One region of the Chryseobacillus diguaensis genome, then DNA from elsewhere that is predicted to be linked to it. Evidence: riboswitches for the same ligand, from Rfam matches in the RefSeq annotation. Region 1 holds a riboswitch; each other region holds the start of a gene.

Region 1 (7,623 bases):
CAGCAGCTTTTGCGTAGAACGCAAGGTTTTCATTTTCAATCGCGCTGCGAAGTTTCTCAAGAGTAACGGATTGCTGGCTTTCAAGTGCTTCATCAAGAGTTGGCGGCTTCATGCGATCCATTTTGCGTTTTGTTGTACGCTCAATGTTTTTCAGAATTTCCATTTCTCTTGGTGTAACAAATGTCATTGCCATACCTGTTTTACCGGCACGGCCAGTACGGCCAATACGGTGAACATAGCTTTCCGGATCTTGCGGCACATCAAAGTTGTAAACATGCGTAACACCTGAAATATCAAGTCCGCGGGCAGCTACGTCAGTTGCTACAAGCACTTCAATGCTTCCATCTTTGAATTTACGAAGAGCTGACATTCTTCGTGCCTGGCTCAAATCTCCATGAATTCCTTCAGCTGCATAGCCTCGTAGTGTCAATGCTTCAGAAAGCTCATCAACACGGCGCTTTGTACGGCCGAATACGATCGCAAGTTCAGGAGACTGGCTGTCAAGCAAACGAGTCAGCACGTCAAATTTCTTTTTCTCCTGGATGTCGATGTAGAATTGCTGAATGTTTGGAACAGTCACTTCTTTTGACTTTACTTTGACAAGTTCAGGATTAGACATGAATCGTTCTGCAATTCGGCGGATCGGGTCTGGCATCGTTGCTGAGAATAGAAGAGTCTGATGGCTTTCAGGAACATTGGAAAGGATGGATTCGATATCTTCGATGAATCCCATGTTCAGCATTTCATCTGCTTCATCAAGTACAACTGTGTGTACATTTTGAAGTTTAAGCGTTCTGCGGTTAATGTGATCAAGAAGACGGCCAGGAGTTCCGACAATGATGTGCGGATTTTTCTTCAAGGCGCGAATTTGGCGGTTAATGTCTTGTCCGCCGTAAATCGGAAGTACACGTGCACGCTTGTAGTAAGCAATTTTATAAAGCTCTTCCGAAACTTGAATTGCTAATTCCCTTGTTGGTGCAATAATAATTCCCTGAATAGATTGGCTTTCCGGATCAATTTTTTCTGTTAAAGGAACACCAAAAGCAGCAGTTTTTCCTGTTCCAGTCTGGGCTTGACCAATAATGTCCTTGCCTGCTAATCCTAGAGGAATGGTTTGCGCCTGAATCGGTGTTGCTTCCTCAAAACCCATTTTTTTAATTGCCTTCATCAGGCTTTCGCTAATACCTAATTCTTGAAACATAGTAGTCAATGTATCATACTCCTTTATATTATCTGCTAGTCTTCACAGACTCATATGCAATAAATAATAAACCTTTTCAGGGAAATTTTCATAAACAAGCCCGTAAACACTTTACATTTAATCATAGCACTAACTTTAGAATTACACAATAAGGCTTCTTTCATGCCTTTTGCTCAATTAATGGAAACTCACCAACCTTAGAGAGAATCCTTTACCAGGAAAGAAGTGACTTCTTCTGTCAGCGTATTAAATTCACAATCATGGCAAATTAGATGTTTGGATAACGGAAGAAAGCAGAGTTTTTTTTCTTCTGAGCCGATATGGTTGTACAAATAATGGGCGCTTTTGACTGGTACGATCCCATCGGACTCTCCCTGGACGATTAGAACAGGAATCTGAATATTCTGCAGATGGGGCCTTACATATCGTACAAGTTTCCGAAACTCATAAGCTGCGCTCAGCGGTGTGCCTAAAAATTTCTTTTTATATCTTGTATAAAGCTCATTTTCCGCAAGCCTTCTATGATACAGATCAACAGCCATCACTCGTGCATCCTGAAGAACCTGTTTCGGGTTAATGTAATAAGCCGCTGCACTCAGAAGAACCAGTTTGTTAACAGGATAATTCACAGCCAGGTAGGAAGCGATCATTCCTCCCATTGAAAAGCCGATGACGTATACCTCTGAATGCTCATTTAGCAGCTTCTTCAATTCATTCTCAGCATGCTGTATCCAAGCCTTAAATTTAATTCCCTTCAGCTCAGGAGTCTCACCATGTCCAGGCAAAGCCGGCACCTGAATTTCCCAGCCGAATGTTTGCTGCAAATGCTTGGCTAGCGGCTCCACCTCATATGGCCCTCCTGTAAACCCATGAATACATAAACAGCCAGTCATGGATCTCACCATCCTTCATTGCTTGCTGTTAACCTATACCCATTCGCCAGAAATCACAAAGCACCTTTCCAGTCACTTTAGTCCCTGGCTTTTAGTATGGCCCCTTCTGCTTTTCATTAAGCTTTCGAAGCATTTTTTCCAATCTTTTTTCTTTCGTTTCCTGTCGTTTAGCACTCACAATCCACTCACTCATGCCGCCGCACTCTCAACAAAATGCTGCACGAAAGAATACGAACCATGTGGGATGGTATCAACCAGATGTTTTCCATGAATATCAGCAAAATGCTTCATTCTTCAGGAGCATTCATCACAAGCACACGTTCACCTTTTGGAACCCGTATTTTTTTGAGGATGTCTTCCATATTGAACAATCTCTCCTTAAATCAGGGCAGTAACAACTTCTTCTAGTTTCATTCCCCTGGAGGCTTTAACAAGAATCAGGTCATTCTTCTCCAAATGGTTTTTCAGATCCTGAATCATCGCTTCTTTATCCGTAAAGCTTTTAATTCTGTCTGAAGGAAAAGCCGTTTTAGCGCCTTTTGCTATTTCTTCTCCTAGCGCCCCGTAGGTATAAACAAAGCCAACTTTATCCGGGTTTATTTTTTCGCCGACCTCTTGGTGAAACTGCTTCTCCATGCTTCCAAGCTCCAGCATATCCCCAAGAACGACAAACTTACGCCTGTATCCTTCCAGATCCTCGACAAGCTTAACTGCAGCATGCATAGATGTTGGGCTTGCGTTATACGCATCATTAATTATGGACCAGCCGTTTTCGCTTTTTGAAAGCTCTAGCCGCATTGCTGTCATTTCAAGACTTGCAAGGCCCTTTTTTATTTGCTCCTCTGTCAAGCCGAAATATTTGCCTGCAGCCGCCGCAGCGAGTGCATTCCAAACATTATGCTCCCCGAGTACAGGGATAAAAAAGCTATCTTCAAAAGGGTGTGCTTTAAAAGTGACTCCCTTGTCATTCTGCTCTACTTCAGTTGGGTAGTAATCATTATTTTGGCTTTTGCCAAAGGTTACCGGTTTTCTTGAAAAGCTATTTTGATTCACCCGTTCTTTTAATAAAAGTTCATCACCAAAATAGATGAATTGGCCGTTTGGTGAGAGTCCTTTAATGATCTCCATCTTTGCATCGGCAATTCCTTCCCGTGAACCGAGCTCAGCCATATGGGATTCACCGATATTTGTGATAATGGCCGCGTCAGGATTTGCGATTTCTGAAAGCAGTTCAATTTCTCCCCTCGCACTCATTCCCATTTCAAGAACAGCAACATCTGTCGTTTGCGGCATGCTGAGGAGAGTTAGAGGAAGACCGATATGATTATTAAAATTCCCTTTAGTTTTATGTACAGAATAAGCTTCTGATAAGACGGAAGCTACAAGATCTTTCGTTGTTGTTTTCCCATTGCTGCCGGTTATTCCTATTACTTTTACCCCGATTTTTTCCTTGTAGCTTTTTGCAAGCTGCTGTAAAGCTATAAGCGTATCATCCACATAGATGACAGGAATGTTTTGGGGCGGATTGGGTTCGCTTTCCTCCCATAATACTGCAGCAGCCCCAAGTGATATGGCCTTTTCTGCAAAATGGTGGCCATTAAACTTATCACCCTTAATAGGAATGAATAATGCATCTCCCTCAACATTTCTGGAGTCTGTTGTTACGCCATTAATGGCCATATCAGAAAACTTTTTGTCAAGCCCCCTGCCAAATGCCATTTCCTGAATTTCGCCTAATGTGTTTTGGATCATTTCAGGTCGCTCCTTTCTTATTAAAAGCTTCTTAAGCTCATGTAAGACCTATAGAAGAAACACTATTCACTGCTGAATAGTGTTCTCTGATTTTCACGCGCCTATTTTTTATCCAGCTTAAAAGGTATGTTTAATCTGCTGCTTTTCTTCATGACGTTCAAGAGCCAGATTAACAAGCTTTTCAATCAGCTGCGGGTATTCAAGTCCGCTTTCATTCCATAGAAGCGGGAACATGCTGAATGGGGTAAAGCCAGGCATCGTATTGACTTCATTGATAAGGGCATTGCCTTCTTTTGTTAAAAAGAAATCAGCCCTTACAAGCCCGGAACCGTCAATGGCTTTAAATGCTTTGATTGCCATTTCCTTAATTTGCTGATATTCTTCTTCAGAAATTTCAGCTGGAATGATCAAATCTGTATCAGCATCTTCATACTTAGCTTTATAGTCATAAAATTCTTTTTTAGGAGCAATTTCGCCTGTAACCGAGCATTCAGGCTCATCATTGCCGATAACGCCTATTTCGATCTCTCGGCCGATAACAGCTTCCTCTATAATAATTTTCCGGTCATAATCAAATGCTTCTGCAAATGCTGCAGCCAGCTCTTCGCGGTCTTTGCATTTGCTTATCCCTACGCTTGAACCAAGGTTTGCCGGTTTGACAAAGCAAGGATATCCAAGCGTTTTTTCCACCATGCTGTAGGCTGCTTCCGGATCTTTTCTCCAGTCATTTCTGATAAACCAAACATAGTTTGCCTGCGCAAGCTCTGCCTGGGCAAATAGCTGCTTCATGACAACTTTATCCATACCTCCGGCAGACGCCAAAACTCCATTGCCGACATAAGGTATATTCAAAAGCTCCAGCATTCCTTGAATGGTTCCATCTTCTCCGTTCGGTCCGTGAAGAAGCGGGAATACAACATCAATGGCTTCACTGCTGTTTTCGTTTCCCGCAGGGAAAAGCTCACCGTTTAACTCCATTGGGGAAACAGCGGTTCCTTCTCTTTCAAGCTTTAGCGCGGAGACATTGGAAACAGGTCCTTCCAGCTGCTTGGCACGGATCCATTCGCCTTTTTCCGTAATATATATTGGATGTATATCAAATTTATTGGTATCCAGTGCATTGATAACGGCCAGTGCAGTTTGCATGGAAACATTGTGTTCTGCAGATTTGCCGCCGTATACTAGCCCAAGTTTGGTTTTCATTCGATTTCCTCCTAAGAAAAATTCATCTTACCTATTTTATCACTTTCAAGTCTCTTGTTATAGATAACCAAGCAAATCTTTATAACATTCGTTTTAGAAGATCTTTTTTGGACAGAAAGACGAAAAAGCGGATAATTAGCCATATTTATATTAAAATAGAGAAACCGAGAATCAAGGAGGGTCATTTAATGGAAAAAATTACATCTGCAGAACAATTTGGGAGCATCATCAGCCAGGACATAGAGGTTATGATCAAATTTTTCGCTGACTGGTGCCCTGATTGCACAAGAATGAATCTCTTCATAGGTGATATTCTTGAAGAATACAATCAATATAAATGGTATGAAATTAATAAGGATGAGTTCCCTGAAATCGCTGAGAACTATCAGGTAATGGGTATTCCGAGCATTTTAATCTTCAAAAACGGCGAAAAGCTCGGCCATCTTCACAGTGCAAACGCCAAATCACCTGAGCAGGTTCAGGAGTTTTTGTCAGAGAAACTGGCATAAGCCGAGCAAGGACAAATCGTTGACAAAAAATCAAAAACCTTTTACCATTTGCTTAACTAAAGTTTTTAAGGAAATAAATATATAGCTCTTATCGTGAGAGGTGGAGGGACATGGCCCTGCGAAACCTCGGCAGCGGATCTTTGTGACACCGTGCCAATTCCTGCAAGCAATTAAATGCTTGAGAGATAAGAGGAGAGCCGCCCTATGGACGAATTAAAAACCCTCTCTTCTTATTTAAGAAGAGAGGGTTTTTCAGTTTAGGCACTTTCACTTGCCGTTTAATGAGCATAGGCAATAATAATGGCTGTTTCTGCAGAGATTGTTGCTATTCGTAATATCTTATAGAAAACGTATTAAGACTAACTTCATGGCATCTTTTCTTAAAATTCACAACGGTATATTGGCCCGCAATCATCTAATATAGATGAGAAAGCACAAAGTTTAAGAAAAGAGCCATAATAAAAGACTTTTTCACAATGAAAGCTTGGAGGAATAGAAATGAACAACAAGAATGAAGCACTAGCAACCTTTGCTGGAGGCTGCTTCTGGTGCATGGTAAAACCCTTTGATGAACTTCCCGGAATCCTGGGCATTGTATCAGGATATACCGGCGGCCATAAAGATAATCCAACTTATGAAGAAGTAAAGGAAGGCGGCACAGGACACGCAGAAGCTGTTCAGATCCGCTACAATCCGAAAGTTTTCCCCTACGAAAAATTATTGGAGTTATACTGGCAGCAGATTGATCCGACAGATGCTGGCGGCCAGTTTATAGATAGAGGCGATTCTTACCGAACAGTCATCTATTATCATACAGAGGAGCAAAAGGCTCAAGCTGAAGCTTCAAAGGAAGCCTTAGCTGCAAGCAGCCGCTTTAGAAAACCGATCGTTACACCGATCGAAAAAGCAGAGCCTTTTTATGAAGCAGAGGAATATCATCAGGATTTCTATAAAAAGAATCCGGAAAAATACAAAGCGGAACGCGTTGAATCAGGACGGGAAGCATTCCTGAAAGAAAACTGGGAAAAATAAATGAATAAGAGCTTATTCAGAAAGCATGGAGCCGTTCTCCATGCTTTTTTGTTTTCCTGTATTATCCCGCATCGTTCTTAAATCTGTTTGAGCTCATTTATGAAAGGGAAATTCCCATACATGTATTCTCTTTATTTGGAAAAATTACCAAGGAGAGATTTTTATTAGGAGGAGAATTCGTGACAGCTAACAGCAATCTGCCCCATAGTCCTGAGCCTTATTGGAGAGTGAATGTTCAGCCCCCATCCTTCCCTGCTTTGTCTGACGATATTGAAGTTGACGCTGCAGTAATCGGCGGAGGAATTACCGGTATTACAACAGCTTACCTTCTAGCAAAAGAAGGGCTGAAAGTTGCCCTGCTTGAATCGGATGTTGTCGTAAATGGAACGACCGGGCACACAACGGCTAAAATTACAGCTCAGCATGATCTCATTTATGATGAGTTGATTCATCACTTCGGAACGGAAAAAGCGCGTGCGTATTATCAGGCAAACGATGAAGCGCTGCAGGTAATGAGACAGCTCGTACAAGAGTTATCAATTGAATGTGATTTTTCGGATGAGGATGCATTTGTTTATACGACTGAAGAGAAAAACGCAAGCAAAATTGAAAAAGAACTTCACGCCTATGAAAAGCTCGGCATACCGGGCGGGTATGTCAGCGAACTGCCGATCGGCCTTCCGATTCACAGCGGAATAGTGATGAAAAACCAGGCGCAGTTCAACCCTGTTAAATACCTGATCCCGCTTGTTGGAAAGATCCAATCGATGGGCGGCCAAATTTATGAACATACAAGAGCAGTGGATGTTGAGGATGGTTCTCCTGCCAAAGTGATCACTGGAGATGGCCATAAAATCACATGCAAATATGCCGTTTCCTGCTCACATTTTCCTTTCTACGAGGGCAATGGCTTTTATTTTGCCAGAATGCACCCGGAACGCTCTTATACGGTTGCTGCGAAAATAGCTAAACCATTTCCTGGCGGCATGTATTTAAGTGCCGACAGCCCGAAGCGTTCGATCCGATATACGCC
Region 2 (7,623 bases), on a different contig from region 1:
GCTAAAACACCTATTACTCCTATTTTTAAACGAGAGGAAAAAGAACAGCGGCCTCAATACGGAGATACAGTCTCTTACAATGGGAAAGATTATACTATTTTAAATGAAGAACCGAATGGTGTTTTCAAGCTGATTCATTTTCATCATTCTGCATATTCTATTGTCTATTACAAAAAGAGATCATGGCTAAATAGCTCCGGGGAATGAAAAACGAATGAAAGAAGTAGATGAATCCCATGATTCACCTTCTTCTTTCATTATTCACCTGTATTCAGATATTTCTTGGAGACCATAGTCGTCCATCCATTTTTATAAACCCGGCCTGCAAATTTTAAGAAAAGATGCCACGAAGCTAATCTTTATGCGTGTTCTTTAGTCCATACGAATAGCGGCAATATTTGCGAAAACAGCCTTCATTAAAAGAACCTTCGACAAGAACCAGGAAATATCCTTTCATTTCCAAAAGACTGAATTTAAGACCGCAACAATGAACAAATGGAGATTTTTTCTATATACTTAAATGGAAATGCCAGATTTGTTATGGTGTTTACTCTATACTTTGAAGGTGACCCGGTTTTATGCAATTTGTCCTTGTTGTTCTACCAATTTTCTGTATCTTTCTTTTAGGTTTCGCTGGTAAAAAATTGATGGACTTTGATATTAAGAGTCTTTCAAAAATGGCGCTTTTTTTAATGACACCCGTTCTCGCTTTCCGGACCTTTAATCAGAACAGCCTTTCATGGAATTATGTTTATTTTGGAGTGTTTTTGATTCTTCTTTGCTTCTTCCTGATTCTGATCAATTACGGGATCGGATTTTTTAGGGGATGGGACTCCTCCAGCATTTGCAGCTCGATCCTTTCCTCGTCATTTATGAATAACGGAAACTATGGAACTCCTGTCGTTCTGTTTGTTTTCGGCAAGGCTGGCTTGAATTATGCCGTTATATTAATGGTCATTCAGCAGCTGATCATGTGCACAGTTGGTTTGTACTTTGCTGCAAAAGGCAGTCTTGATGAGGATAATAGAATATCTCCTTTGAAAGAGGTACTGAAAATGCCAATTGTTTATGGGGCAATTCTCGGCCTCTTGTGTCAGCTTTTTTCTGTGAAAATTGGAACTGATTTTTATACGGCGATCAGTATGGTTGCAGATGCCACAATTCCAACCGTTATGATCATCCTTGGTATGCAGCTGGCTGATATTTCTCTGAAGAAGCTTGAAAAAGAACGGATTGCTTATTCACTTGTGATTAAACTGGCTATTTCACCGATGATCGCCTTTGTTATTGCTTTGTTTCTGCCTGTAGATCACATGATTAAACAAATTATGGTCATTACCGCAGCAATGCCGACAGCGGCTAATACAACGATGTATGCTCTCCAATTTAATACCAAGCCTGATTTTGTATCAAGTGCAACCTTGTTAAGCACGTTGCTTAGCCTGATCGCACTCCCAATTGTAATCTCGCTGATTTTGTAGATGGGAAAAGGAATACATACCATAAAGGGGATTTTGAATTTGAAGCGTTTAATCTGGATCAGTTGTTTTACTTATCTTCTTATAGGACTTGCCAATATTATTCTTGGTTCCGTGCTGACAGAATTTCTTCATTATTATAAGAAAAGTTATTCTGCGGGAGGATTAATCATCGCGGTGCAGTCGTTTGGCTTTTTTATTGGGGTCATGTCAGCATCAATACTTGTTAAAAAAGTGGAACGAAAAAAGCTGATTCTATTGGCTCTGCTTGCTATAGGCATTTCTCAGCTTGGATTCAGCCTATTGCTGCCTTGGGAAATATGCCTTGTTCTTGCCATGCTGACAGGGATGGGAGCGGGATTTACAGAACCTCTTATAGGATCCTATATTATCGATGCCGTGAAATCCAAAAAGGCAGTCGTATTCAGCAGACTTGAGGTCTTTTTTGGAATAGGAGCCCTTGTGATGCCGCTCTGCTCTGGCTGGCTTGCGGCAACCGGCTACTGGAGATACTCCTTTATGATTTTATTCATCTATTCGTTACTGCTCGTGATATTCTGGCTGAAGCTTTCTTTACAAGGTGTTGTTTCAGAGAATGCAGAAGAAAAGAAAGAACAGCCAGAAAGACAGCCTATTCACTACGGAAAAACAGCCTATTTGCCAGGTTTCGTACTTTTTTTTCTTTTTTATGTCGGTATGGAAGTCAGTATTATGAACTTTCTGCCTTCTATTCTTATCCAAAAGCTCGGCTCAGCTCCTTTTCTGGCAACCTTCAGTGTGACATTTTTCTGGACGGCTATGGTTATAGGCCGGCTGTTTTCCGGTCATCTCGCTGAAAGGTTTACTTATTCCGTGTATTTGGCTGTCTGCTGCATCGGTGCCGCCATATTTATGGCTAGTTTATCGTTTGTTACCAATTTATGGGCGGGTTATTTGATCATTGGGTTAACGGGTCTTTTAATGGCAGGTATTTTTGGAATTTCCCTTGTCTATGCAACTGAGATGTTAAAAGGCAGTACAGATCGTAATACGAGTATCCTTATTGCAGCAGGGGGAATAGGAGGTATCATTCTTCCGCTCATTACAGGGGGAATTATGGATCATTTAGCTATTGAGCTGGTTACCATTTTCCTCGCCATTGTTTCTCTTTATATGTTCTTCTTTATTCTGTTTACGAAGAAGGAAGTGAAAGAAGGAATGTAAAGAAATTTTTTAAAAGCATCTTGTATGTGTAAGGATTTTCTCTGTTCTTTGTCGAAGGCTGTGCCAAACATTGTTGCTGAACGTATGGTCTTAAAACACGTATAAAGATTAGCTTTGTGTCATCTTTTCTTAAAATACGCAGGTGTATTCATGATCTATATTCACTTAATTGCATGAAAAAACAACAAAGTTTAAGAAAAGAGCCTTGTCGAATAGGTAATGAAAATCTGTCATAACCATGGGGGAAGAACGATGGAAACACTTCAAACAGTTGAAATAAAGCCATTCAGCCATTGTACGATTGCAGAAGCATTAGAAGCTTGGAATAAGGGATTTAGAGATTATTACACACCCATCGAATTAAGTGCAGATCAGCTGATCAGCAGGATGGGTCAAATGGGATTATCTCCTGATTATTCCTTTGTGGCCTTTGATCAAGGCGAACCAGTGGGAATTATTTTAAATGCAATAAAGAGGATAAATGGAAAAAAGAGAGCATGGAATGGAGGAACAAGTGTAGCGGTGAATTACCGCAGCCTTGGAGTAGGAAGAGTGCTCGTTAACAAAACCCTCGAGCTTTATAAAAAAGAAGGGGTGGATTCAGCAAGTCTTGAAGCATTCAGTGTTAATAAAAAGGCCATCCGCCTTTATGAGCGCTGCGGTTATAAATTTCAAGATACACTTTTATTTTTTGAACATAAAGGTGCTATGCCGGATAATGTGTTCAAGGCCTCTAAAGTCTTCTCTAAACACTATGGCATACCACATGAAGCGGGACAGCTGTCCTTTTATGATTCAGAGGTTCCATGGCAAACACGCTGGAATTTTTTGTGCAGCGGAGAATCGGTTATCGTGAAGAATGATTTACAGAAGGAAATTGGATATGCCATTTATCAAAGAAGGTTTAATGAAGATGGGAAGCTTTCGGCAGTGGTATTATACCAATGCAAAGTAAGTGAAACAGAGGATAATAAACAGGAAATCCTATTGAACTTGCTGAATGAGGTTTTTCCGCCTGGAATATCCTATCATAAAACAACCTATAATTTGCCGAGTTCAAACGAACTCCTGATCCATTTGCTGGAAAAAGCTGAGTTTAAAGAAGCTGCAGCGCCAAATGGGACACCGTTGAAACAAGCGTTCATGGTATTTGAATAAGTGATAAATGGGGGATAACAGTGTATATACCGAAGGATTTTGAAATAGAGAAGGCAGATGTTATTTACGAATTTATGGAACAAAATGGATTTGCAGCACTTATTTCTAATTTTGAAGATGAACCTGTGGCGACTCATCTCCCTCTCATTCTGGATAGAGAAAACGGGTGTCTATATGGTCACTTTGCTAAAGCGAATGACCAGTGGAGAGGGATTCTGGATAAAACGGTTCTGGCTCTTTTTCAAGGACCGCATTCCTACATTTCCCCATCCTGGTATGAAACGCATAAAGCAGTGCCCACTTGGAATTATGTCAGTATTCACGTGTATGGAAAAATAGTGCTTATAACAGATCCTGAAGAACTCAAAAAAAGCTTAACAATGCTCGTGTCAAAATACGAAGATGCCAGCAGTCCGTATAAAATGGAAAATCTTCCTTCTCATTATTTAGATGGTATGATGAAGGGAATAACAGGTTTTATTCTTAAAATTGACCGGATGGAAGGCAAGTGGAAGCTGAGTCAAAATCATTCTGCTGATCGTCAATTGGCAGTGGCCAGGCATTTGAAAGAGATCGGAAGCGAGAACAGCAGAGCAATTGCTGAATTGATGGAAAAAAATGCGAAAGGTGTTTGACCTCCTTATTTCCGGTAATTCCTTTTCATTAAAGCTTTTCTGCTTATCGTCTGCCAGTCAGTACCATTTTCCAAATAAGAAATTTTTTCCTCCATGCTGACTCGCATTTCATCTACTTTGTTATTTAACTGGGTAACATAATCAAGTACTTCTTTCATTTTAGCTGGAGGAACAATGTAATTACCATGTTCGTCTAACTGAACTTCATCTTCCTGAAAATTCATTGGAGGAACACTCCTTTCCTATTCTGGTTTCTAGTATGAATCATTTAAGGAAAGATATACTGAAAAACCAGAATTAGAGCAGCTAAAGGGAAGATCTTTCAAATAAAAACGGCCGCCTTTTAAAGGCGGCACTTTGGTTATACATGGCTTGTTTTCACAAAATATTGCTGCTATTCATATGTGATTATAAAAAGTATAAAATTAGTTTCGCGGCATCTTTTCTTACAATTCGCGGCTCGCTACTTGTTCGGAATTGTCTTATATAGAGAAAAATGCAACAAAATTTAAGTGTAGAGCCTTAAACGTTTTGAAGTTCCTCCGATTCCAGCCCGTGCTTGCTTAATGCTTCCATCATGAGTTCAGGTACAATTTTCAGCCCGTCATATTCAACTCGGATACTGCCTGTTTTCACATCTATTAACGCTCTTTCAATTCCATTTGTCTGAGAAAGCCTGGACTCTATCATATTAATCTTTTCTTCCGTAAGCGGTTCTTTCACTTGAATAATCGCTATACTCATTTTCCTATTCTCCCTCAACGTTTAATTCTTCCATGGATTAATACCCTCTTTTAGGAGAAATATACCGGAAACGGGAAATTTTTTTAAAAAGAAAATTCCTGCAGCTAACTATCTATGCTACAGGTCTGTTTGTCCTACTCTCTTGTAACTGACCTTGTTACATTAGGATAAATAGGATTTTTCAATTGGAATTCATAGGTTTCCACGTCGACAATCCCAACAACCTTTTCACTATCATGAAGATCAAGCATGACTTAAGCATTTCTTTTGCAGTATGGTACTTCAGCAACCCCGTATTAAAAATCATCCATATCTAAAATTGAATGCTGGGCAATCTTTGTTTCAGTGGCAGCAGGAGCTAAGACCTTTGCTTGCATTGCCAGCCCATTCACTTTCAGTTCATGAGAAGGACCTTCTATAAAAGAACTTGCATTGAACTTCGTTGAACAGTAAGGAACAGCATCACCATTGCAGATGAAAAAATCTCCGTTTATAAAGTCTTCATTTCTTCCCTTTCAGCAAGCATTGAATGAAGAAGCTGCTCACCTCATATGTTTAAAATTCCCTATTAAGGGAACCTTGTAAATGGACGATTCTGATCACTTTTTGAGAGGAAGATGAACATGGACAAAATGATGATGAATATGATGATGATGACAATGATGGAAGACATGCTCGGCAAAATGAGAACGATGAGCATGATGATGGAAAAGATGAAAGAAATGGACATGATGAGTGAAATGGACATGGACATGATGATGAAAAAAATGCAGGAATCAGATGAAATGACAACGATGATGATGAACATGATGAGGGAAATGAAAGAAAAAATGGCATAAATGTATTGACATCTTGGAATAAACTGCGTAAAATTTCATATAACTTAAAAACGTTAAAATCTCTTATCCAGAGAGGCGGAGGGACTGGCCCTATGAAGCCTCAGCAACCACAGTCTTAAGACTGAATGGTGCTAAATCCATCAGAGCGCATGCTCTGGAAGATAAGGGGAGGACCTTTCTGAATAGAAAACCTCTTCTTATGAAGAGGTTTTTTCTTATATTCATAGGAGGTCAATACAGTGAAAAACTTCAGACAAACGAAAGAAGCTTGGACAAATGATTATCTGGATCTGTACTTACATGCTAAAAATACAGGGGATGAAAAGTGGCAGGAAGAGATTTTAGAAAAGCTTTATCTGGCAGATCAGTTCGTCATCAAAGAATTGGAAGAGCAACATGAACAGAAATTATGGAAGAGATTTGATCAGATTAATGAACAATTGCTGGCTATTTATGGTCAATTAAGACAGCAGCTTGACCGTTATGAAAAAGAAAAGCTTCAAGAAAAAGCAATTGAATTGAAAAATCAGCGCATAGACATTTCTCAGAAGATTACTTCAGCCAAAGGATCGTTCACCAATTAGCTTACTGTCATAAGGCAGCTATACCAAGAAATGCTAATTTCGCAAAAGGGGAAGAGGCAGATGAGTGAAATTGTTACTATTTCAGGAAGCCCTTCTATTTTGAATCCAGGTCAACAATTGTATTAAATCATTTAAAGAATAAATTGGAACGCGATGGCCATACAGTGAGAGGAATTTCAGTTCTTGATGTGGATCCGAAGGTGCTGGTTCAGGCAGAATACGATCATCCAACTGTAAGGGAAATTGCTGAAAGCATCCAAAAGGCAGATGGTGTAATCATTGCTTCACCAGTCTACAAAGCGGCCTATTCCGGCGTATTAAAAACCTTGCTTGATCTCTTGCCCCGGGATGCCCTTAAAGAAAAACCATTAATGATCGGAGGCAGCCAGGCACACTTGCTTGCAATTGACTATTCCTTTAAGCCATTGCTTGCAGCACTGCATGCCCAAACCATTTTGAGAGGCGTATACCTGACAGATCCACAGATTGATAAAACCAGCCCGCTTGAGCCGATCAATGAAGCAGACCTTGAAGAAAGAATCAGCAACCAGCTGAAACAATTTATTGAGATTGCCAAGAAGCTGAAGAGCATTCCTGAATAAAGGGGAAGTAATGATATCAGCTTTTTGAAGCGGCTGACTTGCGATATTCCGTTCTTTAGCCGTATTTGCGAGTCAGCTTTATTTCGTTATAGAGACAAGGAAATTTTATTGAAATCGATTTTTTTCACTGATACTTGTATCTACCTGGCAAGCAAGCCTCCAGTATGGTCTAGGATCAGCCCTGCCAACTTCCCAAAACAAAAATATACTATAGTATTTAATGGCAGAAGGCGAGGGACGTCTGGAATGTACCCTGTGAATGAAGAAGAGGAATACAGAAGACGAATTCAGCAAAACAGCCCGAAGCAGCAAAATGATCAGAGCAGGATTCTTACGACTAAACAAATCAGCTCGATTCACGCCTGGATTGCACAAATGGG
Region 3 (7,623 bases), on a different contig from region 1:
TCCGGGTCGGGAATGCTTTCAGCCTTTTCCCTCCAATTTCCGAGATATTCATGAACAATCGGGAATACCTCCCTATAGACTTTTGTCATTAACCCAAGAGGATTCCCCGGGATATTCATACTTATTCACTCCATTCACTTTCCGGCAAGTGTGAATCTGCAAAATGCTTTGCCATGTTAAATACTTTATCACGGTCAGGTTCATTAAAGATCTCGTGGTAGAAGCCTTTCCATTCTTTGTAGGACTTTTCCAGAGCATCCAGCCGGTTAAACCAGGATCTGACTGCCATTTTCTCTACTATTTTATCATCTCCGCCCTGCATAAGCAGAACCGGGACATCAGGAAAGTCTTTGATTTTTGTATGAGCTTCTTCGATAGCTTTTACTAATTCCCTGTACCAGCGCACTGAAACCTTGGTAACGTACAGCGAGTCATTTTCATCCTCATCACGGATTGATTTATTGCGGGTCGCAATATCGATGCTGAGTTTCGAATTCAGTCTGAAAGAAGGTGTAATCATATTCAATCCTTTTGACAGTAAATCAAGCGCAGGGTTTGGTTTATTGACAATTCCGAGGCATGGGGATGAAAGGATCACTCCGCTCAGCAAATGATGTTTTTCCTGAAGAGACCTGATCACAATCAATCCGCCCATGCTGTGCCCGAGCAGGAACACGGGGAGCTCATATTTGCCGGCCTCTGTAATCCAATCATTCACTTCTTTTATATATTCATCAAAAGAGTCTATATGGCCTCTTTGCCTTGTGGACGTACCCTGGCCGGGAAGATCTCCCATAATAATATGATATCCCGAACAGCGCCACATCTCAATCAGCCATCTGTATCTTCTATGATGTTCTGCTGCTCCGTGTACGGCAACAATTACACCTTTCGGGCGTTCAGCCAGCCATTTCCACATCGTATCCACTCTCCTGCTGTTATAAATTTTCTGCTGTTATTAAGAGCGTTTAACTCTTATGTAAATCTCTTTAAAAGCAAATGATTTTACGGTTTTCCTTTTAAGAGACACCTGATATCCTGTGTAAATATTTGCTATTATAAAGAAAGCATCACAAATTTGAAAGGAATGAATATTCAAATGATCTATCCTTACAAAGGAATCATCCCCAAAATTTCCGATTCAGCTTACATTGCTGACTTTGTCACTATTACAGGGGATGTTGAAATTGGTGATAAGTCAAGCATTTGGTTCAACACAGTGATCAGGGGAGATGTGGCCCCTACCATCATCGGAAACCGCGTTAACATTCAGGATCAATGCTGCCTTCATCAAAGTCCTGATAATCCCCTCATTATTGAAGACGAGGTTACTGTGGGCCACCAAGTCATCCTTCACAGCTCCATTATTAGAAAGCATGCTCTTATCGGCATGGGCTCCATTATTCTTGATGGTGCCGAAGTAGGCGAGGGTGCTTTTATAGGTGCAGGCAGCTTAGTTCCTCAAGGAAAAAAAATACCTCCTGGCACCCTGGCATTCGGCAGACCTGCCAAAGTCGTCCGAACCCTGACGGAAGAGGACTTAAAAGATATGAACCGGATCCGGCAGGAATACGTTGATAAAGGACAGTTGTATAAAAACACCAATTCTATAACTCATTCTTCATAAAAGGCTTTATGTTTATGTTATCATTGCCGGATGATTCATAAAATAAATCACCGGCTTTTTTAAGCCTCTTTTCTTAAGCTTTGTCGCTCATGATTCTATATATAGTCCTTGAAACCATTGGGATGGCAAAAACTTTTAAAAAAAGATGCCCCGATGCTAGTCTATATGCGTGATAAAAGCATGTACGAAAAACAACAATCTCTGCGAAAACAGTCTTTTTTAAAAACGCTTCATAAGACGAAAAACATAAAAAGAAACCCTTTTTACTCTTCTCTAAAAATTTTTAAAGAATTTGCAAAGAAATGATTGGAATTCTTTACAATATCTTATTATTAACTAAATATTTCTAACTTACAATGATAAGAAAAGGGGTAAAGGAGCATCTATGATGAAGACTAAACTCATTGCAAACATGTATCATTTTGAATGTAGACTGTTTCGCAGCTTGAACCGTCATTTTGACCGTAAAGCTTTGAATTTTTACTTCAGGAATATTACTCATGTCGGCGGAGCTGCTTCAACCATTTTTGTTTGTCTCTTCCTTATTATTTTTACTTCAGGAGCGTTGCGTTTTGCAGGAATCGCGAGTGCAGCAGCTCTTGCGCTCAGCCATATACCAGTTGCCATCGTGAAAAAACTCTACCCGCGCAAGCGTCCATATATCACACTTCATGAAACAAAAGTTCCTGCAAATCCTTTGGAGGATCATTCATTCCCTTCTGGGCACACTACAGCGGTTTTTTCAATCGTTGTCCCGCTCCTTATGTTTATGCCCGGTCTTGCTATTGTTCTGATCCCGCTTGGAATTAGCGTTGGCCTTTCAAGGATCTATCTTGGCCTTCATTACCCGTCGGATGTTCTTGCAGGTTTCTTACTGGGAACTTCCACAAGCATGTTAAGCTTTTTGGCCGTAAGTCAGATTATTTCAAACCAGATGTTGTCCTAAAAAGAGATTTGGTCCGATCTTAAGCTCTGGGGGGATTCAATTGAAAATAGCATTATTTACAGATACGTATGCTCCTGATGTTAACGGAGTTGCGCGTACATTAAAACGGTTCACTGATTATTTAGATACAAAGGGACATGAATACAAAGTTTTCGCTCCTGAAAGCACACAGGAGTCCCTTTTTTCCAGTCATATTCACCGATTTGCCAGCTTCCCGTTCTTTTTATATCCGGAATGCAGGGTAGCGTGGCCCAATATGCTTCAGGTCAAGGCAGAGCTTCAGAAATTTCAGCCTGACCTCATCCATATAGCTACACCCTTTAACATCGGATTCTGCGGACTGCACTATGCGAAAAAATTGAATATCCCAGTTGTAGGCTCTTATCATACAGATTTTGATCAATACCTTGACTATTATGATTTGCAATTTTTCTCGAAATTTTTATGGAAGTATATGCACTGGTTTCACAGACCGTTCCAGAAAATTTTTGTTCCCTCAATGGAAACAAAGGATCAGCTGAGAAAACAGGGTTTCCGCAATCTTCATATTTGGGGCCGCGGGGTTGATTGCTCCCTATTCAAGCCCGATTTTGAAGATCTTGATCTTCATCATGAATACGGCATTAAAGAAAAATATATTTTAACATATGTAGGCCGGCTCGCTCCTGAAAAAGATATTGAAACACTGATGAAGATATCCCATCAGCTCCCGGCATCCATGAAAGACAAAGTTCATTGGGTCATTGTCGGAGATGGTCCTTCCAAGACCGAGATGGAAAAGCAGGCGCCGGATAATATGACCTTCGCCGGTTATTTAAGCGGCAAAAATCTTGCGCGACTGTACGCGGGTTCTGATTTATTTGTATTTCCATCTCCAACAGAAACCTTCGGAAATGTTGTACTGGAAGCTCTTGCCTGCGGAACGCCAGTTGTTGGCGCAAATTCAGGCGGTGTAAAGAACATCGTACAAGAAGGCAGAACCGGTTCATTATGCGAACCAAGAAATGCAGAAGATTTCATTCAAACAATCGGCCGATTGCTGGGCAATGAAGGTCTTCGTAAGGAAATGAAATATCATGCCAGAAAATATGCTCTCTCACAGACATGGGACCAAATTTTTGACGGACTTTTAAAAGAATACGAAGATGTTTTGATTGAGCTTGATGAAGTTCGTTATGCGTAACGCCATTATTCCAAGCTTATATACATGATCATGTTTCAAAAAATGACTGTTTAGAAAAAGCCTCAGGCCGTATTACATTGGCTAAAGGCTTTTTTCGTACCGGGAATATTTCAGTGGACTCAAAAAAGCCCGGGAATTTTTTTCCCAGGCTTTTGGATGTAAGACGATTATTTAACGGAAGCAAGCAGTGCTTCCACTTTGTCTGTTTGCTCCCATGGAAGATCAAGATCATTACGGCCAAAATGTCCGTAAGCTGCTGTTTGTTTATAAATTGGACGGCGAAGATCAAGCATTTTGATAATGCCTGCAGGACGCAAGTCAAAGTTTTCGCGAACTGCTTCAACAAGCTGCTCTTCAGTTGCATTTGAAGTACCAAAAGTGTCGATCGAAATGGAAACAGGCTGAGCAACCCCAATGGCATATGCAAGCTGAACTTCACACTTGTCTGCTAGACCTGCTGCCACGATGTTCTTAGCTACATAGCGTGCAGCATAAGCTGCTGAACGATCAACCTTAGTAGCATCCTTACCAGAGAATGCACCGCCGCCGTGGCGAGCATAACCGCCATAAGTATCTACGATAATTTTACGGCCAGTAAGACCAGCATCCCCTTGAGGACCTCCTATAACAAAGCGGCCTGTAGGGTTAATGAAATACTTTGTATTTTCATCAATCAACTCTGCAGGAACAACTGGTTTAATCACATGCTCTTTCAGATTCCGCTGAATTTGCTCCAGGCTTATTTCAGGGTGATGCTGAGTAGAGATAACAATTGTATCAATACGAACAGGCTTATCGTTCTCATCATACTCAACTGTAACCTGTGTTTTACCATCTGGACGAAGGTAAGGAAGAATCTCTTCTTTGCGTACTTCTGTAAGACGGCGAGACAGCTTATGAGCTAATGAGATTGGAAGAGGCATCAATTCTTTTGTTTCGTTGTTGGCATAACCGAACATTAAGCCCTGGTCTCCTGCACCGATTGCTTCGATTTCAGCATCTGTCATTAGTCCTTCTCTTGCTTCAAGAGCGCGGTCCACTCCCATTGCAATGTCAGCAGACTGTTCATCGATGGAAGTCAATACAGCACAAGTTTCTGCATCAAATCCGTATTTTGCCCGAGTATAGCCGATTCCTTTAATTGTTTCACGGACAATTTTTGGAATGTCAACATAGGTTGTTGTAGTAATTTCTCCGCTAACGAGGACAAGGCCAGTTGTAACGGATGTTTCACAAGCTACACGCGCATTCGGATCTTTTGCAATGATGGCATCAAGAATGGAATCTGAAATTTGGTCACAAATTTTATCCGGATGTCCCTCCGTAACAGATTCTGATGTAAATAGACGGCGATTTTTTGTCATTCTGTTTCCTCCTTTGACTCATTTATTTTGGTTACATGATTTCTTGCTGAGACGGAACTCATTCCCTTTTATCTTTACCTTTTAAACGATCTTTCTAAAATGAAAAGTTAGATTGAAACGTCTGGTTATAATTTGGAATCAGATAAATCCTTGAGCATTTTTCATCTAACTCTTTTCTGCAAAGCTTGCCTAACTGCTTTGTAAGAAAAGAGAAGTACAAAAAAATCCCTTCCTAAAGAGGAAAGGGATTGTAGTCTGCCTTTCGCTCTTATCGTTCAAGGCCTGTTGCCTTGCCTCAGATTAGCACCTTTGCCTGAAAAAAGGCTTTTTCATTGGCACACACTATTTTTTGTGCTGCCATTCCAAAGCGTTTTTTTTCGATAACCAGGTTGCTGGGTTTCATAGGGCCTGTCCCTCCACCAGCTCGGGATAAGAGAATCCGTTCAAAGTCATATATTACCCCAGAGTTCTGTCAATTGTCAACAAAAAATGACACGCCCTATTTTTTTTAGAAGGTTCTATTAAAAGAGAAATTTTTAAAGGTTTTTCTATGAATTTGCAGAAAACATTAATGAGATGATTTATTATATAAAACATAAACCTGTCCCAAAAACCAATTAAACATGGGATTTGATAATTAGTCGTACCAAATGAACAGCTTTGGCATAAATCGCATTAATTAGTATAGATTATTCACTTAAATGTGTTATACTATTTATGAGTAAATGACCAATAGTGCTAATTATTGGTACAAATAGGATTAGAGCAGTGACTACCAAGCAAAGGAAGGGTATGTGGATGAATACAATTACAATCACAAATGAGCTTGCACAATTACTATCTGGAGAAAATGTTTTTCACAACTTATCTGTACCACAGCTCGTTGAAAAGGTTTTATCCAGAGATGAAGCTGTTCTGACCTCAACTGGAGCTATTCGCGCAACTACAGGCGCTTACACTGGGCGGTCGCCCCGTGATAAATTCATCGTTAAGGAAGCTTCTGCAGAGGATAAAGTTGACTGGGGTACAGTAAACCAGCCGATTACAGAAGAGGCTTTTGAAAAACTGTATATCAAAGTTGTCAGCTACTTAAAGGAAAAGAATGAGCTGTTTGTATTTAAAGGTTTTGCAGGTGCCGACGAAAGATACCGCTTGCCGATCCAGGTTGTGAACGAATTTGCCTGGCATAACCTTTTTGCCCATCAGCTTTTCATTCGTCCGGAGGGTGATGATCTGCTTAAACATGAGAACCCTTTCACGATTATCTCCGCTCCAAACTTTAAAGCAGATCCTGAGACAGACGGAACAAATTCAGAAACCTTCATTATTATCTCCTTTGAAAAAAGGACCATCCTAATTGGAGGGACTGAATATGCAGGAGAAATGAAGAAATCCATTTTCTCCATTATAAACTATTTGCTTCCTGAACAGGGAATCATGCCGATGCACTGTTCGGCAAACGTTGGCCAGGAGGGAGACGTGGCCCTTTTCTTCGGACTTTCCGGCACAGGCAAAACAACACTCAGTGCTGATGCCAGCCGCAAGTTAATCGGAGATGATGAGCATGGCTGGTCAAACAGAGGCGTTTTCAATATTGAAGGCGGATGCTATGCGAAATGCATTAATCTTTCTGCTGAAAAAGAACCGCAAATTTATAATGCCATCCGTTTCGGTTCTGTTTTAGAAAACGTGGTTGTGGATGATGATTCAAGAGCGGCTGATTACGATCATGTTTTTTACACAGAAAATACTCGTGCAGCCTACCCTCTTGAAGCCATTGATAACATCCTAAAGCCAAGTGTTGCAGGCCATCCTTCAACGATTATCTTTTTGACTGCTGATGCCTTCGGAGTACTACCTCCAATCAGCAAGCTGACGAAAGAACAGGCTATGTACCATTTCTTGAGCGGTTATACGAGCAAGCTTGCAGGTACGGAAAGAGGCATTACATCGCCACAGGCTACTTTCTCTACTTGCTTCGGCTCACCATTTCTGCCGCTTAGAGCAAATGTTTATGCGGAAATGCTCGGTGAAAAAATTGCAGAGCATGAAGTAGAAGTATACCTTGTCAATACTGGCTGGACCGGAGGGGAATACGGAGTCGGCAAACGGATGAAGCTTGAATATACACGGGCAATGGTACAGGCGGCTCTTGAAGGTGATCTTCAAAATGCCGAAACATCAACAGATGAAATATTCGGCCTGAAGATTCCGCTGCATGTCCCTGGAGTACCTGGTGAAATTCTCATCCCTTCTGCGACATGGGATGATAAAGACGCATATCTGAAAAAGGCTCAAGAACTGGCGGCACAATTTCATCGAAATTTCAAAAAGTTCACAAGTGTTCCTTCTGACATTGAATTGTTTGGCGGACCGTCATACCAGTTATAAAAAAAGCACAAGGTGCCTGCCTATCAGCATGTGACCTGAAGCCGATGATAAGTGGAGCTAGGTTCAGTGCGAAAACTGATTTAAAAAATTTTGATATTATAAAGAAAAAGAT
Region 4 (7,623 bases), on a different contig from region 1:
AGCCCAGTAAAGTTTCGGATCTCTCCGTTGCGGGCCTTTTTATATAATCCCTTGGGATCCCGGTTTTCACACTCTTCAAGCGGACACTTTACATATACCTCTATAAATTCTTTGTCGGCAAGCAAATTTCTTACTTGCTCTCTGTCTTGTTTAAACGGGGAAATAAATGCAGTGACAACGACAGAACCGCTGTCTACAAAGAGCTTTGAAACTTCTCCGATTCTTCGGATGTTTTCCACCCGGTCCTGTTCAGAAAATCCGAGGTCCCCATTCAGTCCCTGCCTGACATTGTCCCCATCAAGAACATAGACTTGTGTATCTCTGTTAAACAGCTCACTTGCCAGCTGATTAGCAATAGTTGATTTTCCGGATCCTGATAATCCAGTGAGCCAGATGACAAAGCTATGATGTCCGTTTTTGCTTCTTCTTTGTTCTTTTGTTACTGCATGATCATGCCATACAGTATTGGATGATTGCGCCAAATATAACCCTCCCTCAGGTTGTTGTTTTTTCTCTCATGCCTTCAATTAAAATTTTGACCACTTCAGGTCTTGAAAACGTTACTGGCGGCACTTCGCCATTGCGAAGCATTTCCCTTACCTTAGTGCCTGACAGAATGACCCTGTGAGAAGCGTCATGCGGACAGGTTTTTGTTGTAGCCATACCTTCACATTTAGTGCAGTAGAAGCTGTGTTCAAATAATAACGGGTGAATGCCGATTTCTTCTTTTGTGAAGTTCTGAAAGATTTTCTGAGCGTCATATGTTCCATAATAGTCACCAACACCGGCATGGTCGCGCCCGACAATGAAATGAGTGCAGCCGTAATTTTTTCTGACAATTGCATGAAAGATTGCTTCACGCGGGCCTGCATAGCGCATTGCAGCAGGAAAAACACCAAGGAACACACGATTTTCAGGATAGTAGTCCTTCAATAGCACTTCATAGCTTTTCATGCGGATTTCAGCCGAAATATCATCCGATTTTGTTTCACCTACAAGCGGATTTAAAAATAACCCGTCTACTGTTTCCAAGGCTGCTTTTTGGATGTATTCATGTGCTCTGTGAACAGGATTTCTTGTTTGGAAACCAACAATTGTTTCCCATCCCTTTACTTTGAAGTGATCCCTTGTCTCAAGCGGAGTAAAGGTATACTTCTCATGTTCAGGTGCTTTCCTTTTCGTCAGGACGATTTCTCCTCCTATGTAAACGTCTCCCCGCGAGAACATCTTTTGGACGCCTGGATGAGCAGAATCATCTGTTAAATAAACTTTTCTTGCTTCTTTATTTTTATCAGGAGTAAACTTGTCAGCTACAGTTAACACCCCGTATGTATCACCTTGATACTCAAGACGGACTTTTTCTCCGATCTCAAGCTTCTCTGCCTCTTCTTTACTAACTGGAAGAGTAACAGGGATTGACCAAACCGTACCGTCTGCCAGTCTCATTTCTTCTACAACTCTTGAATAATCTTTTTTTGTAAGAAATCCTGTAAGCGGGCTGTACCCTCCAATTCCAATCAATTCAAGATCGCATAAAGCGGTCATATCAATTTCTATTTTTGAATGAACCTCGTGGACTGGATACTCTAAATCAACTTGGTTTACTAATTTGCCGCCATGCGGTTTTAAACTCATGAATAATCCCTCCTGATTAATTACAGGCTGTTTTCAGACCTTTTATGAAAACAGCCTGTTTTTAAAAGATAGAATTTAACCATATGAATCTGATCATTTGTGAATCTTAGAAGCTTAAATGCCTCCGCCTGATTCGTGAATAGCCCGTTTTTCTTTTTTAACGGTATTTGTCAAAGAAAGGATGCCTATTGTAGCCACCACAACCAAAACTGCAAAAAAACTGGAGTAAAAATCATTCTGGATAAACAGCTTCACCAGCATATAAGAAATTGTAAGCGAAACAAGCGGTGAAACGATCCATACCTTGACAATGCGTTTCACAATATTTTTTTGAAACACCATTTTTCCATTTTTTGCAGCCCCTGATGCCATAATAGCAGTGGAAGTTACTTGGGTCAGAGGGACTGGCAGTCCAAAAATAGAACTCACTATAACAAGAAGAGCTCCTGTTCCCGAAATAACAATTCCTTCTGAGTTAGACAGCTTCGTTATTTTCTTGCCATTTGTCTCAAGCACCCGTCCTCCAAGGAATATAGCTCCCAGCCCGACGAAAAGAGCTCCAATCCAAATGCCCTGGTCTGCAGATAGAATATTGGCAGCTACAAGAGGTCCAACTGCATTCGCTACGTTGTTCATACCAGCTGAGAATGCTTCAAAGAACCCAGCAATAATCAGAAGAATGCTCATTATACCGCCGAAGGCTGCTCCTCTCTTCCCTGCTATTTTGTGAAGCAGCTTGCACAGCCAGTAAGTGATCAAAAAGGCCACAAACGGAATGATAATCCAGAAGGATACAATCACAAAAATGGATTTGATGTAAAGGACATGAAAGGCAACCCCGACCCCTACAACGGCTCCAACCGTTACTTCGCTTGTAGAAAGCGGAATAGCCATAATGTTAGCTAAAAATAAAGAAAGAGCTGCTGAACTGATAATGATTATGACAATATTTACAGTGATCAGGTCCTTGGGAACGATTCCTGAACTGATCGTTTTAACTACTTCGCCTCCGCCTATCACAGCGCCAGTGATAACCCCCGCAGCACAGAGCAAAAGAGCTATGATTCTATTTTTGATAACACCTGCTCCATAGGCAACTCCCATTGAAGCAGCTGCCCCGCTCGCTCCGATATTCAGTGCAAAGAACAGGCTGATGATAATTGCGATGGACGCCATCATAATGTTCCCTTACCCATGAAGCCCGCATTCTGTTTTCTGAGATCCGGTCCATCTTCCTGCACGGAGGTCTTCTTCATTAAATGCTGGCTGTGTGCAAGGCTCGCATCCGATGCTTGGAAAGCCTCTGTCATGGAGGACATTGTATTTAAGATTGTTTTTATGGGCATAGCGCCATACATCCTTCCATGTCCAATGAATAAGCGGACAAATTTTTATATTTGCAAATTTTTCATCTTTGTTCAAAAACTGAACATTTTTGCGGGAAGTAGACTGTTCCTGCCGAAGACCAGAAATCCAAGCCTTTTTTGTTGTCAGTTCAGAATGCAGCGGAATGACCTTCCGTATTTTGCAGCAAAGGTTAGGATTGGTCTCCCAAAGCTTTTCTCCATGCTTTTCTGCCTGTTCTTCTAAAGTTAAATCAGGTTTTTTCATTTTGATATTTAAAGATGGATAGTCTTTTTTCACATCCTCTATCAGTTTATAAGTCTCTTTAAAATGGACATCGGTATCCAGAAAAATGATTTCAGCATCTGGCTTCACCTGTGCAATCAGATCAATCAATACAATTCCTTCGATTCCGAAACTGCATGCATACACAAGGTCCTCTCCGTATGTCTCATAAGCCCAGCGTAAAACATTTAATGCTTCCGTTTTGACATCCTGATCCTCGAATTGAGCATCCGGTTCTATCCAATTTTGGTAAGTGAGCATGATTATTCCTCCATACAAAATAGATGGTCTTTGCTTCCCAGTTGAAAGGCCGGGACCGCCTTAAGTTTGTCTAGTCAGCAATCTGTATCCGCAATTTGTTTCGTTTAAGCACCGTCATTTCAGGCGGACTTTTTCATTTTTTTCAAGCTGAATCACTTTTCAAATCCTGGATCACCAAGGTAATGGATATTTCATCGCATTGAGCATATCCCTTATTTTGCCAATCAATCCATGGATTTGGTCTTGTTCCCCCACTCTAAGATGTCCCTCCTTTATAAATGTAAAAAAATCCTTCCACTTCGGAAAGACTAGTGAGGTAATACCTATTACCTTATCTTCCAAAATGGTTTCCATTTTGCTGGAGTTAGCACCTTACATTTCTGCAGGTTGCCGGGCTTCACAGGGCCAGTTCCCTTCGCCGCTCTTGATAAGTAGTTCATCAACTATCATGTTTTTAAATTTTAGCATAATTCAGGTAATAGTCAACCCGAGTTAACTGATTGGATTAATATTTTTTAAATAATCATTCAAAATACCTATATTTTCACCAAATGAATTATCAATAAAATGGGTTTTGCATAAAAATATAGATAACAAATTACGAAGGAAGGGAATCATTTGAAGGAAACCTTTTACTCTTCAGTTAAAGACACTTTGTTATCTAAAAACTCTGATTATACTAAGAAGATCACGGAAAGGGATAAAAAAAAGATAAAAGCTAAAAGCCACTTTGAAAAAATAAAAGAAACACTGCATGCCAAGAATGAATCAAGCGCTAAAATGTACTGTCATTTAAAGGACCAAAAACAGGCTTCCCATTTAATGAAAAAAGAGCTTCACGCACTTAAACATAACCTGAAATTGAACAATAAAAATAGCTTTTTCTGAATACAAAAAAGCCCGTCCTGAATTGGACAAGGCAGAAGGATAACTTTTATTCACTGTAAATGGGAAATACAAGAGTGAAGACAGTTCCATTGGTACTGCTTTTAACTTTCATACTTCCCTTATGGTTTTCAATAATTTTTCTTGATAAAGATAACCCAAGGCCTGTACCTTCATCTTTCGTTGTAAAAAACGGATCAAAAATGTGAGGCAGCATTTCGTTGGGGATGCCTCTTCCATTGTCAGAAAAAGAAAAACTGATCTTATGGTTTTCCCTCTTAACAGAAAGATTGATTTCTAAAGGGATGTCTTTTCTTGCCTGAATGGAATTTCTCATCAGATTTATGAATACTTGAAGAAGCTCTTCCTTGTTTCCCTTGATGATGCAGTCTTCAGCTTCTTTTTCAATATGGTAATGGATCAAAGCGTTATGGAGGTGTGCTTCGCTGTTTAAAAAGTTTCCGATAAAATTGATAAGAAACCCGCTTACAGGCAAAAGTTCAGTTGCTGTCTCAGCTGGTTTAGCAACAGCGAGAAAATCGCTGATAATTTTATTAGCCCGGTCTATTTCCGGCAGTAAAAGAGTTTCTAATATAGCAGCATATTCAGGTTGAATCTGATCTTTTAAAATTTGAAGAAAGCCTTTGACGGTTGTAAGAGGATTTCTGATTTCATGAGCAATACCTGCAGCTATTCTTCCTGATAAGGCATCCTTTTCAGCATCCCGAAAGCTATTTAAAAATTGAAAATAGCCGAGCACTCTAAAAATATCTCCTTTTTCATTCCGAAAAATACTGGTTGAATTAATGCCATAATTTCTGTCCAGAACTTCCTTTCTTTTAATGGGCCGGCCAGTATGTAACGTTTTTAGCAGCATAATCTGATCATCAGGTATTTTCAGCAATTCTCTTATATGCCTTCCGATCATATCCTTCGGATCAACATGAAAATCTTTTGCAGTCTGGGCATTCATGAACGTTATAATGCCTTCAGAGTTGATCATTACAAGATGATTTGGCGAAAGATCCATGAATGGCGAGAAAAATGGTTCCGCTAAAAGGAATTGCCATTCTGAAATATGATAAATGCTGTCTTTTTCATTTTCAGCAATCCTTAGTTTATCAATAGGTAAATGACTTGTTCCATTATGATATAAAGATAATAAGTGCTCCCGCAGCATAAGATTTTCTTTTTTCAGAGATTCAAGTTTCTGTTCAAAATTGTCTTTCATGGAATTACCTCATTTGGATATTTCTAAAAATTTTTGCTATTAAACTATATTACAATTTCTTTCTTTTTACAATGCAAACATTCATTAAATTCCTTGTTTTACAATAGGATTACTTCATTACCAATAAAATCCGGTTCTTCCTTTTGATAAACAAATATACTGGTCAGGCAATTGGCTTTCATCTGTTCTAGGTTCTCACTGCCGTTTGCACCAGCAATTTTTGGCGTTTTCCGAATAAACTGCTTCATCATCCTTCAGCACCGTTTAAAACTATTTTATTATATATATACAAAATACATCTAATATTTTTTTAATCCATTAAAAAGAGCCGGTGATGCACCGGTTCTTTCATTTTAATCTCAATAATCATCCGTTTTCCTGCCAGGCAAGTGTTTCTGGATTTTCGCGCCACTTTTTTAGCTTTTCGAGTTCTTCCGCATTAATGTAACCTTGTTCTTTAGCCGTTTCAATAAGGGTAGTGTAGTCTGTTAAAACAGCTTCCTCAAGCTTTGCCTCCCTGAACATTTGAATCGATTTTTCCAGTTCATAACTGAAAATAGCGATTACTCCAAGAACCTCTGCTCCTGCATTCATTAGGGCCTCTGCCGCTTTTATAGAGCTTCCGCCGGTTGAGATAAGATCCTCAATAACGACTGTTTTTTGTCCGGTGGCGACTTTCCCTTCAATTTGGTTTCCTTTCCCATGTTCCTTCGCCTTTCCTCTTACATAGCACATCGGGAGATTCAGCAGATCGCTCACCCATGCAGCATGGGGGATGCCGGCTGTTGCCGTCCCTGCAATCAGTTCTGCTTCAGGATATTTCTCCATAATTTTGTTTGCCATTTCCTCGGCAATCATTTTTCGTATTTCCGGATAGGAAAGGGTCAGCCTGTTGTCGCAATATATAGGAGAGGCGATTCCGCTTGACCAAATAAATGGTTCATCTGGTCTCAAGAAGACTGCCTCTATTCTCAATAATTCCTCGGCTAGCTTTTTTTTCATACCGTAATGCCCTCCCATTGATTTTTCATCTGTTTATAGGCTTCAAGCGGATCCGCTGATTTGGTGATACTTCTGCCTACCACTATTGCTGAAACATTTTTCCTCCTGGCTGTTTCTGGATCAGCCACCCGAATTTGGTCATTTAAGGTATCATCTTTCTGCCTGATCCCAGGTGTTACAGTTAGAAAAGAGGAGCTTGACCTGCGATAAATACCATCAGCTTCATGCACGGAACAAACGACTCCATTCATTCCGCTTTCTTCCGCTAATCGGGCATATTGCAGCACAGTCTGTTCCATCGTCTTTTCAATGAGAAGCTCATTTTTCAGCTGTGAAGGTGAGGTACTTGTTAGTTGAGTCACAGCTATACAAAGCGGACGGTCTGAACCTGAACAGGTTCCAGCGTCCAGTCCTTCAATAGCTGCTTCCATCATTCTTTTTCCTCCTGCAGCATGAACATTTACCATGTCCGGCGAAAAGCCGGCGAGGCGCCTCATTGCCTGCATGACAGTATTCGGGATGTCATGCAGTTTTAGATCAAGGAACAAACGATGCCCTTTTTCTTTTAATTCATAAAGGATAGAAGGACCTTCCTGATAAAACAGTTCCAAACCGACTTTTATGTAAAGGGATTCAGGTCCCATTTTATTAAGAAATTCCATCGTTTCTTTTTTATTTGGAAAATCAAGAGCGATAATAAACGGCTTCTCGATCATTTCTGTGGCTCCTTCCTATGCATTCTGAAATATGGCTGAATCCATGTCTTTCAAGCAGCTCAGGAAGCGCCTTAATGATTTCCGGGCATACAAACGGATTAGCGAAATTGGCTGTACCCACTGCCACTGCGCTTGCTCCAGCATAAAAGTATTCAAGAACATCCTCTGCTGTCTGAATTCCTCCCATCCCGATAATCGGGATATTGACTGCTTTTTTCACCTCATAGATCATTCGGATCGCCACGGGTTTAATAGCTGGACCGG

What was found. Region 1 has a riboswitch for S-adenosylmethionine ahead of msrA (peptide-methionine (S)-S-oxide reductase MsrA). Riboswitches for the same ligand answer to the same signal wherever they lie in the genome.
Region 2: another riboswitch for S-adenosylmethionine. It lies ahead of ACOT8F_RS09620 (hypothetical protein); the one in region 1 lies ahead of msrA (peptide-methionine (S)-S-oxide reductase MsrA).
Region 3: another riboswitch for S-adenosylmethionine. It lies ahead of metK (methionine adenosyltransferase); the one in region 1 lies ahead of msrA (peptide-methionine (S)-S-oxide reductase MsrA).
Region 4: another riboswitch for S-adenosylmethionine. It lies ahead of ACOT8F_RS01550 (DUF2292 domain-containing protein); the one in region 1 lies ahead of msrA (peptide-methionine (S)-S-oxide reductase MsrA).

The regions. Positions count from the first base shown of each region.
Region 1 covers NZ_JBMKNV010000012.1:91,366-98,988, reverse strand. The annotation lists gene cshA (degradosome RNA helicase CshA) at 1-1,210, opposite strand, end outside; gene ACOT8F_RS16795 (alpha/beta hydrolase) at 1,399-2,094, opposite strand; gene ACOT8F_RS16790 (YdeI/OmpD-associated family protein) at 2,186-2,287, opposite strand; gene ACOT8F_RS16785 (UDP-N-acetylmuramoyl-tripeptide--D-alanyl-D-alanine ligase) at 2,473-3,846, opposite strand; gene ACOT8F_RS16780 (D-alanine--D-alanine ligase) at 3,964-5,049, opposite strand; gene ACOT8F_RS16775 (thioredoxin family protein) at 5,238-5,558, shown strand; SAM riboswitch class I at 5,644-5,750, shown strand; gene msrA (peptide-methionine (S)-S-oxide reductase MsrA) at 6,057-6,590, shown strand; gene ACOT8F_RS16765 (FAD-dependent oxidoreductase) at 6,770-7,623, shown strand, end outside.
Region 2 covers NZ_JBMKNV010000005.1:35,587-43,209, reverse strand. The annotation lists gene ACOT8F_RS09660 (hypothetical protein) at 1-207, shown strand, start outside; gene ACOT8F_RS09655 (AEC family transporter) at 579-1,481, shown strand; gene ACOT8F_RS09650 (MFS transporter) at 1,521-2,681, shown strand; gene ACOT8F_RS09645 (GNAT family N-acetyltransferase) at 2,934-3,839, shown strand; gene ACOT8F_RS09640 (FMN-binding negative transcriptional regulator) at 3,860-4,474, shown strand; gene ACOT8F_RS09635 (hypothetical protein) at 4,480-4,698, opposite strand; gene ACOT8F_RS09630 (hypothetical protein) at 4,997-5,218, opposite strand; gene ACOT8F_RS09625 (hypothetical protein) at 5,842-6,057, shown strand; SAM riboswitch class I at 6,118-6,225, shown strand; gene ACOT8F_RS09620 (hypothetical protein) at 6,297-6,641, shown strand; gene ACOT8F_RS09615 (NAD(P)H-dependent oxidoreductase) at 6,785-7,243, shown strand; gene ACOT8F_RS09610 (hypothetical protein) at 7,490-7,623, shown strand, end outside.
Region 3 covers NZ_JBMKNV010000003.1:148-7,770, reverse strand. The annotation lists gene ACOT8F_RS05140 (tetraprenyl-beta-curcumene synthase family protein) at 1-119, opposite strand, end outside; gene ACOT8F_RS05135 (alpha/beta hydrolase) at 122-919, opposite strand; gene ACOT8F_RS05130 (gamma carbonic anhydrase) at 1,100-1,627, shown strand; gene ACOT8F_RS05125 (phosphatase PAP2 family protein) at 2,016-2,573, shown strand; gene ACOT8F_RS05120 (glycosyltransferase family 4 protein) at 2,614-3,756, shown strand; gene metK (methionine adenosyltransferase) at 3,924-5,120, opposite strand; SAM riboswitch class I at 5,386-5,556, opposite strand; gene pckA (phosphoenolpyruvate carboxykinase (ATP)) at 5,919-7,511, shown strand.
Region 4 covers NZ_JBMKNV010000001.1:310,853-318,475, reverse strand. The annotation lists gene cysC (adenylyl-sulfate kinase) at 1-482, opposite strand, end outside; gene sat (sulfate adenylyltransferase) at 496-1,635, opposite strand; gene cysP (sulfate permease) at 1,750-2,811, opposite strand; gene ACOT8F_RS01555 (phosphoadenylyl-sulfate reductase) at 2,824-3,525, opposite strand; partial or broken gene ACOT8F_RS01550 (DUF2292 domain-containing protein) at 3,640-3,684, opposite strand; SAM riboswitch class I at 3,854-3,959, opposite strand; gene ACOT8F_RS01545 (two-component system sensor histidine kinase NtrB) at 4,460-5,641, opposite strand; gene ACOT8F_RS01540 (hypothetical protein) at 5,740-5,892, opposite strand; gene pyrE (orotate phosphoribosyltransferase) at 6,008-6,643, opposite strand; gene pyrF (orotidine-5'-phosphate decarboxylase) at 6,640-7,359, opposite strand; gene ACOT8F_RS01525 (dihydroorotate dehydrogenase) at 7,328-7,623, opposite strand, start outside.